One region of the Microbulbifer sp. ALW1 genome, then DNA from elsewhere that is predicted to be linked to it. Evidence: predicted binding sites of a transcription regulator. Region 1 holds the regulator's gene; the other holds the start of a gene.
The links. The regulator FNR, encoded in region 1, switches genes on or off when oxygen is low (the NO sensors DNR and NnrR bind a similar motif). The targets are predictions, from matches to a motif close to TTGATNNNNATCAA.
Positions count from the first base shown of each region.

Region 2: GRX76_RS14660 (DUF3149 domain-containing protein) is a predicted target of FNR. The motif match lies at 5,012-5,025, and genes of this name have one in related genera.

Region 1 is NZ_CP047569.1:1,434,118-1,445,171, reverse strand. It holds gene GRX76_RS05935 (MotA/TolQ/ExbB proton channel family protein) at 1-303, opposite strand, end outside; gene GRX76_RS05930 (energy transducer TonB) at 363-1,040, opposite strand; gene GRX76_RS05925 (TonB-dependent hemoglobin/transferrin/lactoferrin family receptor) at 1,238-3,325, shown strand; gene hutX (heme utilization cystosolic carrier protein HutX) at 3,449-3,961, shown strand; gene GRX76_RS05915 (pyridoxamine 5'-phosphate oxidase family protein) at 3,977-4,585, shown strand; gene GRX76_RS05910 (hypothetical protein) at 4,771-5,178, shown strand; gene GRX76_RS05905 (hemerythrin domain-containing protein) at 5,351-5,917, shown strand; gene fnr (fumarate/nitrate reduction transcriptional regulator Fnr) at 6,007-6,735, opposite strand; gene hemN (oxygen-independent coproporphyrinogen III oxidase) at 6,933-8,441, opposite strand; gene mmsB (3-hydroxyisobutyrate dehydrogenase) at 8,563-9,471, opposite strand; gene GRX76_RS05885 (enoyl-CoA hydratase/isomerase family protein) at 9,547-10,623, opposite strand; gene ettA (energy-dependent translational throttle protein EttA) at 10,861-11,054, shown strand, end outside.
Region 2 is NZ_CP047569.1:3,518,983-3,530,036, forward strand. It holds gene GRX76_RS14645 (translocation/assembly module TamB domain-containing protein) at 1-2,492, opposite strand, end outside; gene GRX76_RS14650 (autotransporter assembly complex family protein) at 2,494-4,317, opposite strand; gene GRX76_RS14655 (hypothetical protein) at 4,488-4,874, opposite strand; gene GRX76_RS14660 (DUF3149 domain-containing protein) at 5,135-5,278, shown strand; gene GRX76_RS14665 (acetoacetate--CoA ligase) at 5,501-7,474, opposite strand; gene GRX76_RS14670 (LysR family transcriptional regulator) at 7,686-8,594, shown strand; gene GRX76_RS14675 (hypothetical protein) at 8,631-9,572, opposite strand; gene GRX76_RS14680 (PadR family transcriptional regulator) at 9,572-9,910, opposite strand; gene GRX76_RS14685 (Dps family protein) at 10,238-10,708, opposite strand; gene GRX76_RS14690 (M2 family metallopeptidase) at 10,968-11,054, opposite strand, start outside.

The DNA of each region.
Region 1 (11,054 bases):
CCACACCGCGGCCACCTCTTCACGCTGCACTTTTTCCGTATTCCGGTGCTGCAACAGCAGCGCGGTGGCGCGGCTTGCCAGGGCGCGTTCACGCTCACACTGCTGCGCCAGCTGATCCAGCCCGGACTCTGCAGTGCACTGCAGACGTTTGAAGGATCCACTGATTCCGCGGTGCCCGGTTGTCAGCAGAAACCACAGGCGCTCGCCCAGCAACGCCAGCGCCACCAGCGAGACCAACAATAACGGCCAGCCCATGGGTCCCAGTTGGGAAAAAAACTCTGACCAGGTTTGATGTACGAACATATTTCACTCGTTAATCTGGCGCCGCCTCTGCAGTGCCGCCAATTGTTTACAGCGGATAGTTACAGAGAGAACCGGATTGGCAGCTGTACCCGCGACAGGCGCGCGCGGCCGTTTTCCCGGTAGGGCAGAAAGTGCCAGCGCGCCACCGCCCGCAGTGCAGCCTCATCGAGACTGTCCACACCGGACGACCGCAACAACCTGCGCACCACTTGCGTGCCCGAGGCATCCAGCTGTACTTCCACCACAACCGTGCCCTGCTGCCGGCGCTGCCGCGCCAGCTCGGGATAAACCGGTGCGGCAGGCGGACTGGCGAACGCAGGGCGCTCCACCAGCACCGGAATATCGCTCAGGCTCTGCTGGTCCATTCGTTCAACTGTCTGTGTCGGGGCCTGCGACACGCTCGCCACTGGCGTCGGTTTTGGCTCTAGGTTTAGATCAGGCGCATCCGTCACCCCTGCTTTCTTCGACCGCGCTTTCTCCGGTGCCGCTTTCTCCGATGGCGCTGCCTCCGACGACAGATTGGCCGGCATCGCATCACGCAATCCCCGGCTTGCCGACGTTTTTTCTACCGGCGGCTGTGGCTGCGACTGTTCCGCCGCAGACGCCAACTTCAGCTGTCCCAGTTTCAATGCCACCGCAGCCGAGGGCGCCTGAACTTCCGTCGCCGGCTTTGCCCACAGCAACCACCCGTGCAGTACAAAGGAACAGATCAGCATCACGGTCATGCGCACTCGCACAGGCATTCCTCGTTCACGTTTTTTGGCTGACCACAGGTTAGCAATCCGCCCAAATAAACTCAAACGATAATTGTTAGCATTTACAATTAGATTATTTGTACATATTCTTTGGCACAACCGCAGGCTGTTGCTCGTACAAAAAACGACCGGTGACGCAAGTAACTGAACTGCGCAGAAAACAATTTGGGAATGCACAAATGCACAAAGGGGGCACCGCCATGGGCCAGATCAAGACTCTGAAACTCCAACCTCTCGCCGCCGCACTGCTGGCGCTGGGTGCCAGTAATACATTGGCACAGGCAGCAGACACCGCGCACAGTGATCAACCGGTAATCCAGTTTGGCGAAGTGGTTGTCGCCGCAGACCGCAACCCGGCCGCGACGGAAAAAGACGCGCGCACGGTGGTTGTCGAGCGCGAACAGCTGGAAGAGCAGCAACCGGAATCCATCGCCCAGGCACTGAAATATGAACCCAACATTCAGGTGGAAGGCGGCCCGCGCTACTCCAACCAGGCACCCAATATCCGCGGCCTGTCCGGCGTGCGCGTGTTACAAACCATCGACGGTGCGCGCCAGAACTTTAACTCCGGCCACCGCGGCACTTACCAGCTGGATCCGGAACTGCTGAAACAGGTGGAAGTGAAAAAGGGCCCGGCATCCAGCCTCTGGGGCTCCGGCGCCATCGGCGGCGTGGTGGCCCTGTCGACCAAAAACGCCAGCGACTTGCTGAAAAACGGTGAAACCTTTGGCGGCTACCTGAAGGAAGAATTGGGCAGCAATGGCGACTCCAGCGAAACCACCGCGGCGATCTACGGCCAATCCGGCAAGTTCGACTATCTGGTAAACGGAACTGTTTCCGAGCGCGACAACCTGGAAATTGGCGGCGGCGAAGAGTTAGCAGACAGCGCCAGTGATAACACCGCCCTGCTCCTCCGTGGCGGCGCCCAGATCAGCGATAACCAGCGCTTCGATATCATCTTCCGCCATAACAATCGCGAAGAAGGGGTACCGTCCAACCCCAACGCCAATGTGGGCACCAGCTCGCCGTTTATCGAACGCGACATTACCGACCAGAACCTGACCGCCAGCTACCTGGTGCAGGCATTGGACGGTAAACACACGTCGAAATTCACCGTGTATCGCAACGACACCCAGTTCGACGAATTCCGTCCGACTCAAGGACAAAACGGTCAGAATGACAACACCGAAGTGAACACCACCGGTATTGCCATCACCAATGCCAGTGACGGTTTCGGCGCCCAGTGGGTCTACGGCCTCGACTGGTACCGGGACGACGTCACCACCGTGCGCGACGGCGACAACCGGCCGGAAGATATGAACGCGGACTCCGAGGTACTGGGCTTCTACGCCCAGGCGGACTTCATTTTTGCCGAACTTCTGACCCTGACCCCCGGGCTGCGCTACGACCGCTTTGAAGCAAACAGCAAGCAGCTGGTGGATTCCGCCCGCGATGACAGCGCGGTATCCCCGTCCATCGCCGCCTCCGTCAAAGCCAGCGACTGGATGAACCTGACCGCCAGCTACGCCAGAGCCTTCCGGGCACCGGGCGTGGAAGAGATGTACACCCAGGGCACCCACTACGCCTACGGTGATTTCAGCTTTATGGGTATGGGATTCCTCGCCAACACCTTTATCCCCAACCCGGATCTGGCAGCAGAAGAAGCGCAGAATACCGAGCTGCGCGCAGACTTTGCCTTCAGCGGCCTCGCCAGTGACAGCGACCAGCTGACCGCCCGTGCCGCGGTGTTTCGCAACAAGGTGGATAACTTTATCGAGCAGGTGGTCATCAATCCGCACTTCATGTTTGGCTTCCCCATGAACACCACCTACCAGAATGTGGACGAAGCGGAACTGAAAGGCTTTGAGCTGGGCGCCAACTACCGGCTGAACGACCTGGAACTGGGCCTGAGCTACGGCCAGACGGAGGGCAAGGACCCGTCAGATGACAGCTACCTGAGCAATATCCCCGCCGACAAGTGGGTGCTGGACCTGGGTTACTACTTCCTGCAGCGCGACCTGAAAACCGGCCTGCGTACCTCACTGGTCTCCGCCCAGGATCAGTTGCCGGACGACGAAGCCCGCGAGTTCGACAGCTACACTCTGGCGGATGCCTATGTGACCTGGGAACCGGCCACCGGCAACCTCAACGGCCTGAAGCTGGGGCTGGCGCTGGATAACCTGGCGGACGAGGAGTATCGGGTCGCCTTCCAGCAGCTGTATATGCCCGGACGCAACATTAAGCTTTCTGCCAGTTACCGCTTCTGATCCCTTGTTCATTTGCCGGGAAACGGAGTGCGAGTCGGGCCGATTGTCTGCGGCCCGCCATTTGCACTTGAAGAGCCCGTATTCAAGACATCTCTAATTAAGACATTGCCGGAAAACCGAATCATGCAACAACAGGTACAGGAATTACTGGCCAGCGAACCGGGCCATACCCTGGAGCAGATGGCAAAACAGCTAGACACCAGCGTGCGGCAAATCATCGCCAACCTGCCCGCAGACATGGCCTCACTTGCCGGCAGCGAAGCGGTGTGGCCGCTGATTGAAGAACTGCCCAGCTGGGGCAAGGTCACCACCATCGTGCAGAACGAGGGCTCGGTGTTCGAATTCAAAGGGGAATTCCCCAGGGGCAGCATTGCCCACGGCTACTACAACTTCATGCACCACAAAAACCCCTTCCACGGTCACCTGCTGGTGGACGGCTTGAGTGAAGTGGCCTTTGTGAGCAAACCCCACCGCGGGGCCGAGAGCCATTCCATCGTATTCCTGGCCCCCAGTGGCAATTGTGTATTCAAGGTATTTCTGGGACGGGATGCAGAGCGCAAACTGATCCCGGAACAGGTTGCTCGTTTTAACGCTTTAAAGCAGCAGCTGGCAGGCGCCGGCGCTGAACATTCCTGACGGGGGATTCTGATCATGACCGAACAGAACAACAGTAACATCGACAATCAAGCCGGCACGCCACAAGTCGATCCACAAGCCAGTGCCGCCAGGACCAGTGTCGCCAAGACGAATGACGGCGCCGACCTGGTCGCTGAAGTGCGCGACTTCATCGCCACCCGCAAGCTACTTAACCTGGCGAGCCTGACACCAGAGGGGTACCCACACGCGAGTACCGCGCCTTTTCTGGCCGCCGATGGTCACTTTTACCTGTTTATTTCCGACCTTTCCGAACATGCAGCCAACCTGAAAGCTAACCGTAAGGCTTCTGTGATATTTAATGCAGATGAAGCGGATACCAAGCAGGCGTTTGCGCGTTTGCGGGTGACGTTCAATGTGGAGGCGGGCCTGATCGGCCGTGAGGCGCCTCTCTGGCAGGAGCGCATTGAACAACTGCGGGAGAAGTTTGGCCCGGTTATGGATCACCTGAAAGGCCTGGAAGATTTCCACCTGTTTGAACTGAAGCCCAGCGCCGGGCGCTACGTCAAAGGCTTTGGCCAGGCGTACGCGCTGGAAGGCCTGGAAAAACAGGTCGCCTTGCACCTGAAAGACGGCCACAAGGAAAAGAACAGCGACGCAGCCTGAACGCTCCGGGTGTTCACTGCACACCGGCGCCCTGTTTGGCGCCGGACTTTATAATGCCTTCTCCCCTCCGCTTCCCGATTGCTGTTCTGACAGTTTTTTCCTGCCCGCGGTACCGCTGCAACCAAACTGAAACGCTTCTGCAACCCTCACTTGCTATTTTGGTAACAAATAACCAAAGAGTAACAATGATGTCGTCAAAAAAGAGCTTACTGCTTCCCCTGCTGTTCCTTTCCGCCTGCGCCGCCAATCCGCCGCAACAAACGCTCACCGTCAGCGGCACCCTGATCGAGGAAAACGGCAAGTTCTTCCTGCAGGCAGAGGAAGAGCGCTACCACCTGAACCGCATGCCCCAGCTGCGTTACCAGAACTACCTGGGCCAGCAATTGTTGATCAAGGGTGAAGTTCCAAACAATTGCCAGCAGGTATGGAAGGACTCCATTGTGCAGGTGCAAGGCGGCGCGGAAATCGTGGATATGAATAAGGTCGACTGGTCCGAGTGCCTGGTGGCCGACAAGGTCAGCCTGGTCACCGCGGATGGTCCCAAGCTGGTGTACGACTGGGAACAGATCGATCTGCAGGATTATTACTTCTAACGTCACTGAGGCCCCCAGGCTTCACTTCACCTCTCCTCGATAGCACTCGCTTTGCGCTGTCGACGCAAGCCGCGACACGATATTGTCGCGGCTTGATTCAGATCAAGCTCTCCCTCTGACAGCAGACAACAATGGGATTATCGATTGTCACTGCCCGTCAAGGAGGCGCGATATGAACGGCATTTACCGACAACTCTGCGATGACCACAAGCAGATGCAGAACCTGCTGGATGTGTTTGAACATTTGCTCCACGAACTGGGAAAGCAAGATCGGGATCCCGCAACCCTGAGCATGATCCTGGAGGCGCTGGATTACTTTTCTGTCTATCCGGACCAGTGGCACCACCCGGTGGAAGACCTCGTGTTCGAACAGTTGCTGGGCAAGCCCGTGGACATTAGAGACCTGGTTGAAAAAATAACATCGGAACACAAGGCCGTCGCCGAAGCCACCCGCACAATGAACCAGCTGTTTTACGCAGTCGCCAATGATGCCGCAGTGGAACGGGAACGACTGTTCGGCACCGCGCAGGAATATATCGCCCTGCAGCGTGCACACATGAAAAAAGAAAACGAAATTCTGCTGCCGCTGGTCAATCAATACTTGACCGACACCGACTGGGAAGAAGTGACCGTCGCGCTGGCAGACAGGCAGAGCTGCCATTTTCACCGGGGCGTGAAGCAGCTTTACCAGGCCATTTATCAGGATCTTGCGGAGAGGGAGTCCGCCGTCGCCAGCTGAACACAGGTCGCAAACGACAGACGACAAAGTGAACAGAGTGAGAGGCTAACGGGTGTGCGCCTCTCACTGAAGGAAACCCGTTAATTACTTTATCCGTTCTCGTAACTGCAGTGAGTCCCGGCAAGCTCACTAAGGGCGATAAGATCCAAAATCGTAATCGCCCTTCCCTGTGCCAGGATGAGCCCCTGCTTTTGAAAGCGCGACATCAGGCGACTGACGGTTTCCGCGGTCAGCCCCAGATAGTTCGCGATATCCATACGCTGCATGGAAAGTTTGAATTCACTGGCCGAGTAGCCACGTCGCGCATAGCGGCTGGAGATATTAATCAGCAGCGCTGCTAGACGACTCTCCGCGGAGCGTTTGCCAAGCAGTAGCAACACGTCGTTGTCCTGCTTCAGTTCTTCGGAAAATATGTTGTAAATCTGCTTTTGCAGTGCGGGCACCTGCTGCGCCAGATTTTCGAGCTGAGTAAATGGCAGTACGCACACACTGCTTTCTTCCAGCGCCTCCGCATAGCCAGGGTGGGAACCACTGCTGTACGCATCCAGCCCCAGCAATTCACCGGGTAATGCGAAATGGGTCACCTGGGTGTCACCGTCGGCGCCGATCACCGCAGACTTGAAGCTGCCCGAGCGAATGGCATAGAGATTGGAAAAGGGATCACCGGCGCGAAACAGGGTGTCGCCGGCTTTGAGGATTTTTTTCTTGCGCGAGACCTGCTCCAGGCGCTGGATATCCTCCTCACTCAGCCCCACCGGTAGACACAACCTTCTGACAGAGCAGTTTCCGCAATTGACCGCTGGTGAGGATTTCGGCATCGTCATTTCCACTTTCACTATTCGATGACTATTTCGTCGATGAACTGTTCGTCGATAAGTCTTTCGGTCGATCGTTCGCCCGTTCGTTTGCAACTTTTTCCGCGACTTCTTTTTTCGCGGCATCTTTCGAAAGAAATTCCCAATTCAGGGGCGCTTCCCCGCCCCGTCCATCCTGGAATTGTATCTCCAGCAACCGATTAAAGCACACGGGAGTACTGAGCTGCGGATTCCCCGGTGTGCAAGTGCCGGTCAAAAGCGGCGGCAATATTGCGCAGGAACCAGCGACCGCGCTCAGTGACCACCAGGTCTTGCTCTGATTCGCGTATCAGCCCGTCCGCAATCAGTGGGCGTAACCGGGCCAGATCCGCGGCAAAATACTGTCCGAACGGCGTGTTTGTGCGCAGCTCCAGCGCGCGCTTTTCCACCCTGAGATGGCACATCAACTCCATGATCAGCCACTGCCGCACCCGGTCGTCATCATCGAGCGACCAGCCCCGGCAGATGGCCTCGCCGCGCTCGGCAATGGCCGTCGCATACTCCTTCTGGCCGTGGTGGTTTTGCCAGTAGCCATCGCGACTGTAGCTGATGGCCGAGGCACCAAGGCCGATCAGCGCGTCAGCGGGCATCAATGTATAGCCCTGGAAATTGCGCGCGAGGCGTCCATCGTCGGCGGCCGCGGCAAGGGGGTCTTCCGGGCGGGAAAAATGGTCCATACCGAGAAACCGGTAACCTGCATTTGTCAGCCGCTGTGTCGCGGCAAGCTGCATATCGATTTTTGCCTGCGGTGACGGAATCAGGTCGGAGTCGATCAGGCGTTGCGCCTTGAATCGGTGTGGCAGATGCGCGTAGTGATACAAAGCAATACGATCCGGTGCCAGTTCAATCACCTTATCGATGGTGCGCTCCAGGCTTTGCACGTCCTGCCCGGGCAGACCGTAGATCAGGTCATAGGAAATGGAACCAAAGCCCCGCGCCCGCGCGGCATCGGTCAGGGTGCGGACCTGCTGCGGCGTGCAGATTCGATTGATCGCCCTTTGCACCTCGGGATTGAAATCCTGGATGCCCATACTCAGGCGATTGAAACCGAGTGTTTGTAGCGTATCCAGGGTTTCCAGTTCCAGCACCCGCGGATCCGCTTCCACACTGTATTCCACGTCCTCTCCGGGGCGAAGATCAAACACCTCCCCGAGCCCCCGCACCAGCCGCGTCAGATCGCCGTCGTTCAGATAGGTTGGCGTACCACCACCGAGGTGCAATTGGGTTACAGGCACCCGTGCGACGCGTTCCCGATACCACTGAGCCTCGGCAAGTACACGCTCCAGGTAGCTGGAAGCCAGACCATACTGCTGGGTAATTACCTTGTTGCAGGCACAGAAGTAGCAGAGGGAACGACAGAATGGGATATGCACATAGAGCGACAGGGAGCTCACGTCTCGCAATGCTTCCCAGGGCTTGCCACTTCCATTCGCCGCAAGTAATTCACGATTGGCATGCAGCGGCGTAAACCGGTCGGCAGTGGGATACGACGTATAGCGAGGACATGGGCCCGCGTAACGCGCCAGCAGTTCAGGAGAAAGGTCTCCGGAAGCTACCCCCGATGCAACAGAGTCAGAGGTACCAGAGGTACCAGAGGTACCAGAGGAGCCAGGGATACAAGGGGTATCACTGCTGCGAGGGGGGGCGCTGTCCAAGCGATTTGAGGCCATTTACGCGTAACCTGTGATCCGGAGCTGAATGAGCGGGAAACTATTGGATCGCGCAAAGTTACCGGGCCACGGATTACCGGCGCTTGATTTAGATCAAGCGCCGGCAGGTTGGTCGCGGCACTCAGTCTCCGACGGGACGCCGGAACAGATTCTGGATACTGGAAAAATCCAGCGACCTGTTGAGGTCATCGCCACCGTGCAGCTGGTAGAGATTTTTCGCCAGCGCGCCCAGCGGCGTCGAGGATGCACTGCCAGCGGCGGTATCCATGGCGAGCCCCAGGTCTTTCAGCATCAGGGCCACCGAGAAACCGCCCTGGTAGTCCCGGGAGGCCGGCACATTGTCCATTACCCCCGGGTAGGGATTGTACTTTTCCAGTGACCAGTTGCCGCCGGAGCTGGCACTCATAATCTGCGACAACACCTGCGGGTCCAGCCCGTTATCCACCCCCAGCTGCAAAGCCTCTGCGGTGCCGATCATATGAATGGCCAGCAGCATGTTGTTGCAGATTTTGGCGACCTGGCCGCTGCCTGCGGGGCCGGCATGAAAAATATTTGCGCCCATGGCCTCCAGCACCGGACGCGCCCGCTCCAGTGTTTGGTCTTCGCCACCGCACATAAACGACAGAGTCCCTGCCGCGGCGGCGGCGGTGCCACCGGAGACCGGGGCATCCAGCGCGTCGATACCGCGCTCAGCCGCTGCCGCGATCACCTGGCGGGCGTCGTTTGCGGCAATGGTGGAGCAGTCAATGAGCAGGGTTTCCCGATCCATCGCCTGCAATAAACCCTGCGCCCCGAGATACAGCGCACGCACCGCTTCGCCGCTGGGCAGCATGGAAACCACCACGTCGGCGCCGTCAATCGCCGCTTCCGCGCTTTCGCCGCGCAGGCAACCATTGGACACTGCGCTTTCCAGCATCGGTACCGACAGGTCAAAGGCCGTTACTGCAAAACCCTTGTTCACCAGGTTTGCGGCCATGGGGCCGCCCATATTACCGAGCCCGATAAACGCGATCTTTTTGATTGGCTGCATGTTTTTTCCCTCTCATTTTTATTGTTACTTTCCATTATTTTTACTTCCGGTTAGATAACCCCGACCGTCACTCAATCAGGGGGCAGTAAAACAGGCCTCCACCTGTTCCGCAGTGACCTCTGCCAGTGTTGCCGGTTGCCACTGCGGATTGCGGTCCTTATCGATCAGCAGTGCACGCACGCCCTCCTTTACCTGACCATTAGCGCACATATTCACCGCCAGTATTTTTTCCATGTCCAGCACCTCCTGAAGCGAAAGATGCTTGCCACGCTTCAGCTGCTCCCACACGACCCATGCGGTTAACGGGCAGCCGGCCCTGAGGGTTTTGGCAGCCCGTTGCAGCCACTCATCATCCCCGGCGTATTCAACAATCTGCTGATAGACCTCCGGCAGGGTGGCGCCATCGGTGAGCTGCTGGATCACATCGTAATGGGCGCGGACATTGGAGTTCGGCTGCTGGTCGGCGGGCATTTCAGACGCCTTGAGCAGGCGGCTTACCAGCGCGCGATTGTGTTCCGGGTCGCTATTGAACCCGGCGTCTGCGAGAGCGCCAAAGACCGCATCCTTGCTCCCGGAGGCAACCAGGCGATCCGCCATACCGGTATAGATAGCATCGGCACCGTTAAACTGGGCACCGGTCAGGCCGAGGAACAGGCCAATGCGACCAGGCATACGATTGAGGAACCAGCTGCCGCCCACATCGGGAAAGAGGCCAATGGTGATTTCGGGCATGGCCATACGCGTGGATTCGGTGACCACGCGGTGGCTGGCGCCATTCATGATACCGATACCGCCACCCATGACGATGCCGTTGCCCCAGACGATGATGGGTTTCGGGTAGGTGTGGATCTGGTAGTCGAGGTGGTATTCACGGGAAAAAAACGCTTCCACAAACTCACTGGCGCCTTCGCCGCCGTAGCTACCGGATTCCCGGTGCAGCGCCACGACATCGCCACCGGCACACAGGGCTTTGTCACCGGCGCCTTCTATCCAGATACAGGCGACACTGTCGTCCTGCTGCCACTGTTCCAGCTGTGCGGCCATCAGGTCGATCATGTCGAGATTGAGGGCATTGAGGGCTTTGGGCAGATTGAGCGTCAATTTGCCAATGGGGCCCTGGCGCTCAACGATTACGGGTAAATCCTGGGTCATACTGGTTCCCGGCTGTTTATTTGGGGCAAAGTTAAACATAGATGGGCGGGTGGTGGCATTACCTCCTTCTTCCCGGTAATTGACATATCCCGCTGCCTCCAGGCTTTCCCGGTGCCTCAAAGGGGGCTTTTAGGAACATTTGAAGCAGATCAAAAATGACACACTACGAGCAGGTTGAAGTTTCCCACCAAACTGCTAACTTGCGCCCAAATTCTGACCGACTGGAATCGAGCTCTAATGGCTGAATACGTCTATACAATGAACCGCGTGGGCAAGGTTGTTCCGCCCAAACGCGAAATTTTGAAAGATATTTCCCTGTCCTTCTTCCCCGGCGCCAAAATTGGCGTACTGGGTCTGAACGGCGCCGGTAAGTCCACCCTGCTGCGCATCATGGCCGGCGTGGATCAGGACTATAACGGTGAAGCCCGCGC
Region 2 (11,054 bases), 2.1 Mb from region 1:
ACTTTCAGTTCCCCGGCCAGGTCAGGTTCCCGGGGCGTTCCCTTGGCGGTGGCCCACAAACTGAGCTCGCCACTGTCGCTGATATCGGCGTTGATCCATTCCTCAAAGTCCGCCAGTACCGCTTGCGCCCGCACCTCCAGGTCCAGCGCCTGTTCACTCAGGCTGCCGTCGGCGGTCAGCTGGTTGCGGTTGGCCCACAGCAGTTTGACCTCCGACAGCATCACTTGCGCACTGCCGTAACTCACGTCGCCCTGCACGTGCCAGGGTTCGCCGCGGAATTCGCCGCTCCCCAGGATATTGGCACTGGCTTGCGGCGATTTGAACGGGCCGGAGAATTGGCCGTCGATACTGATTTCCCCCATCAGCGACGGCGGCAGCGACACCCCGGCCAGTTTTGCCATGCGGATGGGAATATTGCGCGCGGCGACACTGCCATTGGCGCGCTGTGCCTTTGGTTCAACCACACCATTCAGTTCCAACCAGGCGTTGCCGCGCTCGCGGGCCTGCTCAGCGTCGAGCGCCAGGGCTCCGGTTCCGGTCACGCGTTCGCGGGACTGCGCCAGCGGGTAATCCTGGCCGGGATCAACGACTTCATCGGGAACCAGTGAGCGGTCCCCCTCTGGCGCCGCCTCGGCTGCGGTTGCGGTACCGGTGTACAGATCCAGCCGCAGGCGATCGAAGGTCAATTGCTCGGCGTTACCAGCGGCACCACCACGCAGGCGATAGCGGTACTCGCGGTAGTGACCATCCGAAGACAGGCGCGCGGACATTTTCGGGTTATCCCAGGGTCCCTTGACCGAAACCACAGCATCCAGATCTACCGTAGTGCCGGGATCCACTGGTACCCCGAACTGCTCCGGCTCGAATCCCCGCGCGGCGACATCCAATTGAAACTGCAGGGCTTTGCCCTCGATATTGATTTCGCCGCTACCACCAACTCTCAGGTTCTCCCCCTCTAGCAGTAGATGGCTGATGGCAAACTTCTTCAGGTCACCCGCAGCCTGCCCTTCGAGCCGGGTTTCCAGCTCCTGATATTGCACATCACTGGCCAGCTGTACGGTCAGCTTCGGATTAGCCCAAGGGCCAGCCGCGGTAACCTGCAACCGCTCAATGGTGCCATCCAGCTCTGCGGGTATCTCCACTTCTCGGGTTTCTTCCAGGGCGACGAGAATTTTTCGGATTTCCGCCAGCGACAGCTGTTCTACAAGCCCTTTGAGGTCAATAGACTCACCACCGATATCCACACTGCCGCTGACATCCAGCTGTGTGTCGGCCAGTTTCAGTCGCGCGGTGCGGATATGAATATCATCGGCGAGCGTTTCCACTTCCCCGGTAAGGTGAAGTGGTTGCTGCTGGTAGCTGGACCGCAGTTCCAGGCTACCGTTGGCACTGGGCTGTTTCAGTGGCCCCTGGATATCCAGATCCGCCGACAGCCAACCACCCTGCAGGTAGTCCTGCCAGGGCTGGGAAATGGCGAGCGGCAGTTTATTCAGCTGCAGCTGCAATGCCATTTCCTCGCCATTGATGTTGCCGCTGACGGTATTGCGGCTATCGTCCACCGTCAGCACCAGGTCGTCCGTTGCCACGGACCAGGGAGATAGCACCACATCCGCACGGCCGGTGAGACCGAAGCTGTGGTGCACCAGTGGCAGGGTGAATCGCTCAACCGCAAGGTGTAACTGGTTCTCGCCAGACAGTTTGACCAACAGCTGGCCGTCCGCATCCAGGCGCTCGCCTTCCGGCAACTGCAGCATCTTGCCGAGGAAGCCACCGGGCTGCTCATCGGCAGAGAGGGTCAGCCGGTAATTGTCCTGATCCAGCATGCTGCCATCCAGCTGTATGCGCAGCTGCTTGCCCTGCACTTCAGCGACCTTCAGCGACAATTCCGATTCCCGGTCCGGCCAGCGATAGCTGCCATAGCCATTTACCGAAACCTGAGGAAAATTTTTCAATCCCTGGTCGATTACCGTAAGTTGGCCAACGGATAAACGCTCGATCCAAATGGCCGGCATGGTGGCATCGTCGACTTCTTCCGCGGCATCTTCCACTTCTTCTTCGGTTACATGCGCCTGGAGGTATTCCCCCAGCACGGTGTTATCAAACAGCAGCGAATCGGCACTCAGCTCAGGAATATGGATCTGGTTGCGCCACAGACGCTGCAAATCCACATGGATAGTGAGCTTGCGCGCTTCTGCCAGGGGCTGCTCCTTGTAGCGCACCCGCAACAACTCGAAATACCAGCGCCCGAGTTCGGGACTGCGCAGCCCTTCCGCGGTGATGTCCAGATCCGGCAAATAATGCCGGGCAATGGAAAGTCCACCGCGGGTCAAGGCCTCGCGGCCGCTCTCGGACCCCAGCAGAAAAATTGCCAGTAATAATGGCAACAGCAGGATTACGGCGTACAGGGCCAGGCGAGGCGCACGGAGTCTGCGCCGGCGCTTGAGAGGCCCGGTATCCGGATGAGAAGGGTTGGCTGGTGACTCATGCTGCATATCAGAACGCCTGCCCCAGGCTCACATAAATCTGATAGGCGCTGTCATTGACGTCTTCACGCCTTTCCAGCGGGAAACCGATATCGAACCGCACCGGGGCAAACGAGGTGATATAACGCACCCCGAAACCTGCCCCCCAATACAAGTCGTCAAAACTGGGCTGTGGGTCGGCATAGGCATTACCGCCATCGACAAACAACACACCGCCCCAGGATTCGGTAAAGCGGAAACGCCCCTCAAGCGAAATTTCACTCAAGCCGCGCCCGCCGATGGGGTCCGACAGGGTGGGCGGCTCACCGGCGACGGTCGACGGAATCAGGCGTCGGGGCCCGAGTGCCTGATAGGCATAACCACGCACAGAACCGCCACCGCCGGCGTAATATCGCTCGTCCGCAGGAATTTCCAGGTTGTCCGCGCCGCTGATTACACCCGCTTTAATACGCAGCGCCAGGGTCGGGTCGAAACGAACCTCATCGAAGGTATGGTAACCGGTCATTACCAGGGTATTTTTGGTGAACTGGGTGCCACTGCTGCGCAGGTCAAAGTACGGCTTCACTTCCATCGCAACGGTCGCGCCGCGCCGGGCATCCAGCAGGTTGTCGGTGGTATCGATCTTGATGCCGAGGGGAAAGGACAACAGGTTATAGTTTTCACTCTCCTCACCCTCTTCCTGCACCTTACTGAACTTCAGCTCACTGCCGACACTGAATGTCCGGTGCTTGGTGTGGTGCCGGGAAATGGTGCCACCAATGGTCACCGAGTCCGCATCGTAGGCGTCGCGCTCTTCATTGGAGGCTTCCGCTGTGGCGGAAAATTCCTGATCATCGCGAAAGAATCTCGGCACACGCAGTTCGCCCTTCAGGGACTGCTTCGCCTCGTACACCCGAGTCTCGACTTCGATTTTTTCACCACGACCGAGAATATTGCGGTGCTCCCAGCCTGCGGCAATACCGCCGCCATCATCGGAGGTGTAACCAACCCCGAGGCGGATGGTGCGATGCTTGCGTTCGATGACCGTGAAAGTGATATCGACAATACCCGACTCAGGGTCCGACACGTCGGCATTAGCGCCGGCAATCAGGTTGGTGCGCAACAGTCGCAGCTTGGCCGCATCCAGTTTGCTGCGGTTAAAGCAGTCCCCGGATTGTATTTTCAGTCGCTTGCGCAGAAAGTCTTCATCCACCGTCGACAGGCCCTGCACGTGGACCTGCCCGATGTGCACTTCCGGACTATTCGCTACCCGGTATTCCAGCTTGGCCGCCTGCTCGCTGTGAATGACCGTTGCCTGGTAATCCACATCGACATTCAGCAAGCAGGCGTTGTCCGCCAGGTAGCTTTCAATGCGCTTGACGCCCTCGGTGACCTTCTCGGCCTCCAACGGATCCCCGACCTTCAGCCCCACCCCGGGAAAGCCACCTTTCACCCGCGGTGGCATATTCACATCCAGCGCCTTGATGCGATAAACAGGGCCGGGTACCACCCTGTATTCAATCTCGCCATCGGTGACCGACTGGCGCACCCGGCCGTCGTAATAACCGCGAGAACGGAGCAGTTTCTCCAAGGTGCCGCGCTCATAGCGGGCAACATCGAGAGGATCGTCGTAGGACTTCAACACACTGCTGGATTTACGCTGTTCACCGAGCTTGTCCCGCAGCCAATTCTGCAGCTCCTTGCTTTCGGAGACTCGTACTTTGAACTTGGGCAGTTTGTCAAAAAACGGCAGCGCGAAGCCGGATTGCGGCCACAGCAGCACAGGCACTGCCAGCAATGCGACGATAAGTAAGGAGAAAAATTTTGCTCTGGGAGCGAAACGAGAATCGTGCAAGACCAAAATCCGTTTGCCAATCTTCACTACTGCGATGCTGAACATCGGTGAAAGTTGCCGGGGGAGTGTGAACTTTACCCGTCTTTACACCCAACACTTAAAAACGGTGCTCTGCCCTGCCCACACCGGTGATTTACTGACGAATCACAAGGGCTGCCACCCATCAATCACTAGCGTGGCGGCACCGCCGGGTTACCAGCCCGCTCCATCAGCGGATTGCAATTCTTGATAATCACCCGACCTTCAAGCAGGTTGCCCTTGGAATACTCACTGAAGATGCACTCATTCGTCCGCGGATCGTAGTTTTCAACCCAGAGATTGTCGTCCTTCCAGGTAGATCCCAGGTGCCTATGCCCCTCTGGCACCGAGATTCGCATCACACCGCCAAAGCGTTTTACGAACACCTGTTCAAAGTGGAAGTAATAGGCGAGCCAACCGGCGAGAAAGATGATGGCAGCGACAATCGCGCCTTTGCCCAGACTGCCCAGCCGGCTGCCGGCGAACAGGCATAACACCACCAGCGCAATGACTGCGGCCCAATACAGATATGTAATCATGCTGATCTTCCGTGACGTTATTGGTTAGAAATTATTGGTTTGCGGCCGTCGGTTTAAAACAGGAACTGAGAAATCTTATTACCCACAGGGTAGCGCAGATTGGCTGGCGCGGCATAGCGCATCATTCGTCGCCACCCTTGATCTGGATCAAGGGTCCCAGGGCGCGCCACTTTACACTGAGCTCAGTGAAAGACAACCGTAAATGACAAACCCTCGGGACCCACTCAGGTGCCCGCTGCAGACAAAGCCCGGAGGCAACCATGGATGCAATGATCGACCTTTTCACCAGTTTTTCCGGCCTGCTCAGCCTGGGCATCATTGGCTTTGTATGCCTGATGGGCGGTTACTTTACCCGAATGGCATTGCGCAAAATGGATGAAGAGCAGGCTCGGCTGAGCCAGTAGATACGTGGAGGCCAACTGAACGCCGCACAATAGACTGCGGAGAACAGATGGCTAGCAAAAGCGACTAGCCAGGGGAAGCGGATAAAAGGCCGGGCGATCACTCGCTCCGGCCTTCAGCGTGCTGCCCCCAGGGTCGATGAATGGTTACCTGTGGAGCTTCAATACAGCGCTTACTATGCAGCGCCGACAATGCAGCGCCGACAATGCAGCGCCGTCACAAAGTCACTCGCCGGACAGCTCCGGCAGGTTTTCGAACAACCTCAGCGCCTCCGGATTGGCCAGGGCCTCCTGATTCTTCACCGGCTTGCCGTGCACCACATTGCGCACCGCCAACTCGACAATCTTACCGCTGATGGTACGCGGGATATCCCGTACCTGGATCACTTTGGCGGGAACATGACGCGGCGTGGTATTGGCGCGAATTGTGGTGCGAATCTTCTGGGTCAGTTCGTCGTCAAGTGTCACGCCCTCACGCAGCACCACAAACAACACCACCCGGACGTCATCCCGCCAATCCTGCCCGATACAGATGCTGTCCAGCACTTCCTCGACCTTCTCCACCTGGCGATAGATTTCCGCAGTGCCGATACGCACACCGCCCGGGTTCAGTACGGCATCGGAACGACCATAGATGATCACCCCGCCGTGCTCTGTGATTTCTGCGTAATCGCCGTGGGCCCAGACACCGGGCCAACTGTCGAAATAAGCCCCCTGGTATTTGCTGCCGTCAGGATCATTCCAGAAGCCGATCGGCATGCACGGGAAGGAGCTGGCGCAGACCAGCTCGCCTTTTTCCTCTTGCACCGGCTTGCCGTCGTCATTCCACACTTCCACCGCCATTCCCAAGCCGCGGCACTGCAACTCACCGGGATATACCGGTAGTGCAGGGTTACCCAAGGCAAAGCAGGAAATGATATCCGTGCCTCCAGAAATGGACGACAGACAGACATCGGCCTTCACATCCCGGTACACATAGCGGAAACCTTCATGGGCCAGGGGGGAGCCGGTGGACAGCACCGCGCGCAGACGGTCGAGCTTGTGGCTTTCCCGCGGTTTGCAGCCCGCTTTTTCCAGCGCGGCAATGTATTTAGCACTGGTGCCAAAAACACTGATTTCCTCTTCGTCCGCCATATCCCACAGGCACTGGGCCGCCGGATAAAACGGTGAGCCATCGTAAAGCACCAGGGTGGCACCACAGGCGAGACCACTCACCAGCCAGTTCCACATCATCCAGCCACAGGTGGTGAAGTAAAACAGGGTATCGTCGCGGGAAATATCCGTATGCAGGCGATGCTCTTTCAGGTGTTGCAACAGGGTGCCGCCAACACCATGCACGATGCACTTGGGCACGCCAGTGGTGCCGGAGGAGTACATGATATAGAGGGGGTGATTGAATTCCGCTTGCTCAAAGGTGAGCGCCCGCTCCGGTGCCGCGCCCACAAACGCGTCCAGCGTGACTGCGCGATCCAGCCCGACAATATCGTCCGCGGTCTGCTCGGCACTCCGCGCAACGGGCACCACTACCAGTTGGGAAATAGAGCTTATCTGCTCAACGATCTGCTGTAGTCTCGGCAGCGAATCGATGGTCTTGCCGTTGTAAAAGTAGCCCTCGCAGGCAAACAGCACTTTCGGCTCCACCTGCCCAAAGCGGTCCAGCACACCATTGATACCAAAGTCCGGAGAGCAGGAAGTCCACACGGCGCCAAGGCTGGCGGTTGCCAGCATGGCCACCACGGTATCCATGACATTGGGCATAAAGCCCGCAACCCGGTCGCCTTTACCCACACCGGCACCAGCCAGCGCCGACGCCAGCTGCTCGGTTTTTGCGAACAGCTCAGCATAACTGAGCTGTCGACGGCGACCATTTTCCAGCCGCTCCACCAAGGCGATCTTGTCGTCGCGATAGCGCAGCAGGTTTTCCGCAAAGTTCAGGCGTGCATCGGGAAACCATTCGGCGCCCGGCATCACATCCTTACCCAGCACGCGTTCGCCACGCTCACTGGCAATCACTTTTCCGAAATCCCACAGCTGCCCCCAGAAGGCCTCCCGGTTTTCAACAGACCACTGATACAGCGCCGGATAGTCCGCCAGCGTCTGCTGGTGATTCTCATTGACCAGACGGCGGAACTGGTCCACCTGAGTAGCGGCGATCGCTTCGGGGCTGGGTTGCCACAGGGGCTGCGCGGGATTGCTCATGGATACTGACTCTCTCTGCTTAAGGCACCGTCTGTAACTCTTTACCAGAACTCTCTACGAGCGGTGCTTTGCCATTTATTTTGGATACTAGCCATTATTGGCCTTAACGCACTGCGAACAATCATGCCTTGGTCTAACACTTAAGACTATTTTAAACTTATTAACCAATATTAAATTTTACTTAACATTCATCAAGAGCCAGTCCCCGCACATGAGCACCACCGTCAAGCAGTTGCGCGCCTTTGTCGCGGTCGCCAGAACCCAGAGTCTGGCGGAGGCCAGTGCCCAGCTGCACGTCTCCCAGCCCGCCATCTCCATTGCTGTCCGCAGCCTGGAAGAGTCTCTCGGGGGCGCCCTGTTCAGTCGCGACGGCCGCCAGCTGGTTCTGACGCCGGAAGGCGCGCAGTTTGTGGACCGAGCACAACAGCTACTCCACAACTGGGACAACACCCTGGATGCTGTGCAGCAGCGCTTCCAGCTGCAACAGGGACAGCTTTCTCTGGCCGCCATCCCCGCCTTCGCCATGAATCCGCTGCCCGATTTACTGCGTTATTTTCACCGTCAGCACCCCGCCATCAATATCGTGTTGGAAGATATCGTGATGGAACGGGTAGTAAATGCAGTACAGGAGGGACGCGCGGAGTTGGGGTTCAGCTTTCGGCCAGATGATCTCGGCAACCTGGTATTTCACCCTATCGCCAAAGACCGCTTTGTTGCAGTGCTTCCGGCCGGGCACAAACAGGGTAAGCGCAAGGAGGTGCGCTGGCAGGAACTGGGGACGGAACCGTTTATCGCCATGAACCGCGGTTCCGCAGTACGGCGCTGGACCGATGCCGCGTTTGCTCAGGCCCAGGACCCGGGGGCCAAACCGCGGCTATTGTGTGAAGCCAATCAGCTCAGCACCATCGGGAGATTGGTGCAGTCCGGTCTCGGTGTCAGTGCAGTCCCCAGTTTATGCAGGGCACAGATGGAATCTTACGGGCTGATCTGCCGCCCGTTATCAGCACCCATCGTGGAGCACGAAGTGGGCGTTTTGACCAAAAGTATCGGCGCCCTCTCGGCCCCGGCTCAGGCTTTCCTGGCGCTGTCCACGGGTAAATCCATCGATAGCGCCGACTAGAACAACCACCACAACGGCAACCGCCGCCACCGGCGCTTAACTCGCTATACGCGCGCGAATTAACCCCCGCAGATTACCCAATAAATCCCAGGCAGTAATGGCAATCACGATACCCACCGAAACCTGCCAGGTACCCTGCTCCGGCTGCCAGAAATCGCCACTGCGCCACTCGATGGAGAACGGCGGATAGACCCGCAACAGCATCGCCAGCAGCAATAACCAGTAACTATTCAGCGCCGCGTCAATCAGCAGACGGTTGCACGTCCAATAAGGCGCGAACAATTTGACTAGCGATGTAACCACACTCAGGCCAAGGGCAATATTCAGCCAGGGCAACATGGCACCCAGTGCTGGCGACAAAACCAGTGACGACCCACCGTCTGCGCCGGGCAATCGCCACAGGTCGTTCAACCACGCCATCGCCAACAAGGTGACAACAAACTCCACCGCAGAATCAAAGCGCGGAACCCGGTTACCGGTGTTTACAATTCTCGGCAGCGAGCGCGGGTTCCAGCGGGCAAAGACTTTGCGATAACCAAGTCCTTCGCCAGCAAGGTAAAACACCAGAGTCACCCAGGCGAAAGCGTGAATCCCCCCTTCGTAAACACCGGCCAGCCAACCAATGACCGCCGTGAGTAAACTGGGGCTTTCCTGGCCATGCAGGGAAGCCACCACTCCCACCGCGCTCATCACGGCAAGTATCAGCAAAGTCCATTTCAACACCAGCAGGTACAGGGGAAACAACGGCTCACTGACCAGGGTGCGCCGAGGTTGATAAGCCGCCGCCACCGCCATCGGATGCCCGCGCTCCTGCAGCAGTGCCAGGACTTCCTGCTCGGTAGGCGCACGCCCCAGGCGATCCGCCAGCTCATCGCACTGGTCCTGCAGCCCCGAATACAATTCGCTGCCCACATCCTCCCGCAGTCGAGCCGGCAAATAGGTTTTGACGTTTTCCACGTAGCGCTGCAACCAATCCATCAGTCTTTCTCCGTGAGTTGTCCGATTACATCATTCAGGCTTTGCCATTCACTTTGCATTTCCGCGAGGGCGATTTCCCCCCCGGCATCGATCTGATAAAAGCGTCGCTTGCGCCCATCTTCCTGCTGCCACTCACTGCGCAATAGCCCCTGATCTTCCAGCCGCCGCAGCAGTGGATAGAGAGTGCCTTCATCAATTTCCAGTCCCTTTGCAAGCAAACCCTTGCGCAGGGAGTAGCCATAGTGCGGCTCCCGCAATGCCAGCAGCACCGCGAGGGTCAGGGCCCCTCGCCGCACTTCCATTACCAGCCTGTCGAGTTTTTCCGGTGCTTTTGTCATCTACGCCCCAAGCTGATACGCATACTGTGCCACACACAGTAGTTACTGTGCAGCACACAGTAACTATTTGCAAGCCGCAACGAACGAAAGGCGTCAATCTGGCACAGAAAATAACGGGGGAACAATGGAAGAAATGCGGAATAGAGCCAGGATCAAGAGAGTCAGGAAGAAGAGAGTCAGAAGGTAAAGAGTCAGGAGGTAAAGAGTCAGGAGGTAAAGAGTCAGGAGGTAAAGAGTCAGGAGGTAAACAGGGAAGGACAGAAAACGAAAGCTAAGGGCAAAATAAAACCGGCCTAGGGCCGGTTTTATTCGCGGTCAGATACGTTATTACTGGGTAGTGGCCCGCAGCATCCAGGCGGTTTTCTCATGGACCCGCATACGGTCCGACACCAGCGCCACCGAGGATTCGTCATCGGCTTCCTGAGCGGCCTTGAGCGCTTCACGGCAAGTTTTCACTACCGCCTCGTGCCCCTGGGTCAGGATACGCACCATTTCCTCAGCAGCCGGAACGTCCTCTACCTCTTTGATGGAGCTCAGCTCAGCAAAGGCTTTGTAGGTACCCGGGGCGACAACATCCAGGGTGCGGATTCGCTCGGCAATATCGTCCACGGCGGTCGCCAGCTCGGTGTATTGCTCTTCAAACATCAGGTGCAATTCCCGAAACAGTCGCCCGGTCACATTCCAGTGAAAGTTGTGCGTTTGCAAATACAGGGTGTAGGAATCTGCCAACAGCTTCTTCAGACTTTTGGCGACCGTTTCGCGGTCCTTGGCACCAATACCGATATCAATATCGCTCATTTGCAACCTCTTTTGGCTAGGGTTCAGATCCTTTAATGCCGCTTTATCCTAACTTTTCAAGGGTTACCGTAAAAAAATACTGTGTTTTACGGCATCGATAAAACGGCCACTGATCGTCATGATAAGCTCACGCAGGGCAATTCAAAATTGCCCTTACATATCCAAGCCATAGTCAAAACCAATCAACTGGCCGCGCCTGACAGCTTCCCGAGTGCCGCTAACCAGGTGCCGCTTACCAAGTACCGCCTATCAGTACCACCTACCAGCCACACTCGCGATCCTTGTTCTGCTCCTGCAGGTACACCATCAGGGGCTGGAAATAATCCACGATGGCCGAGGCATCCAG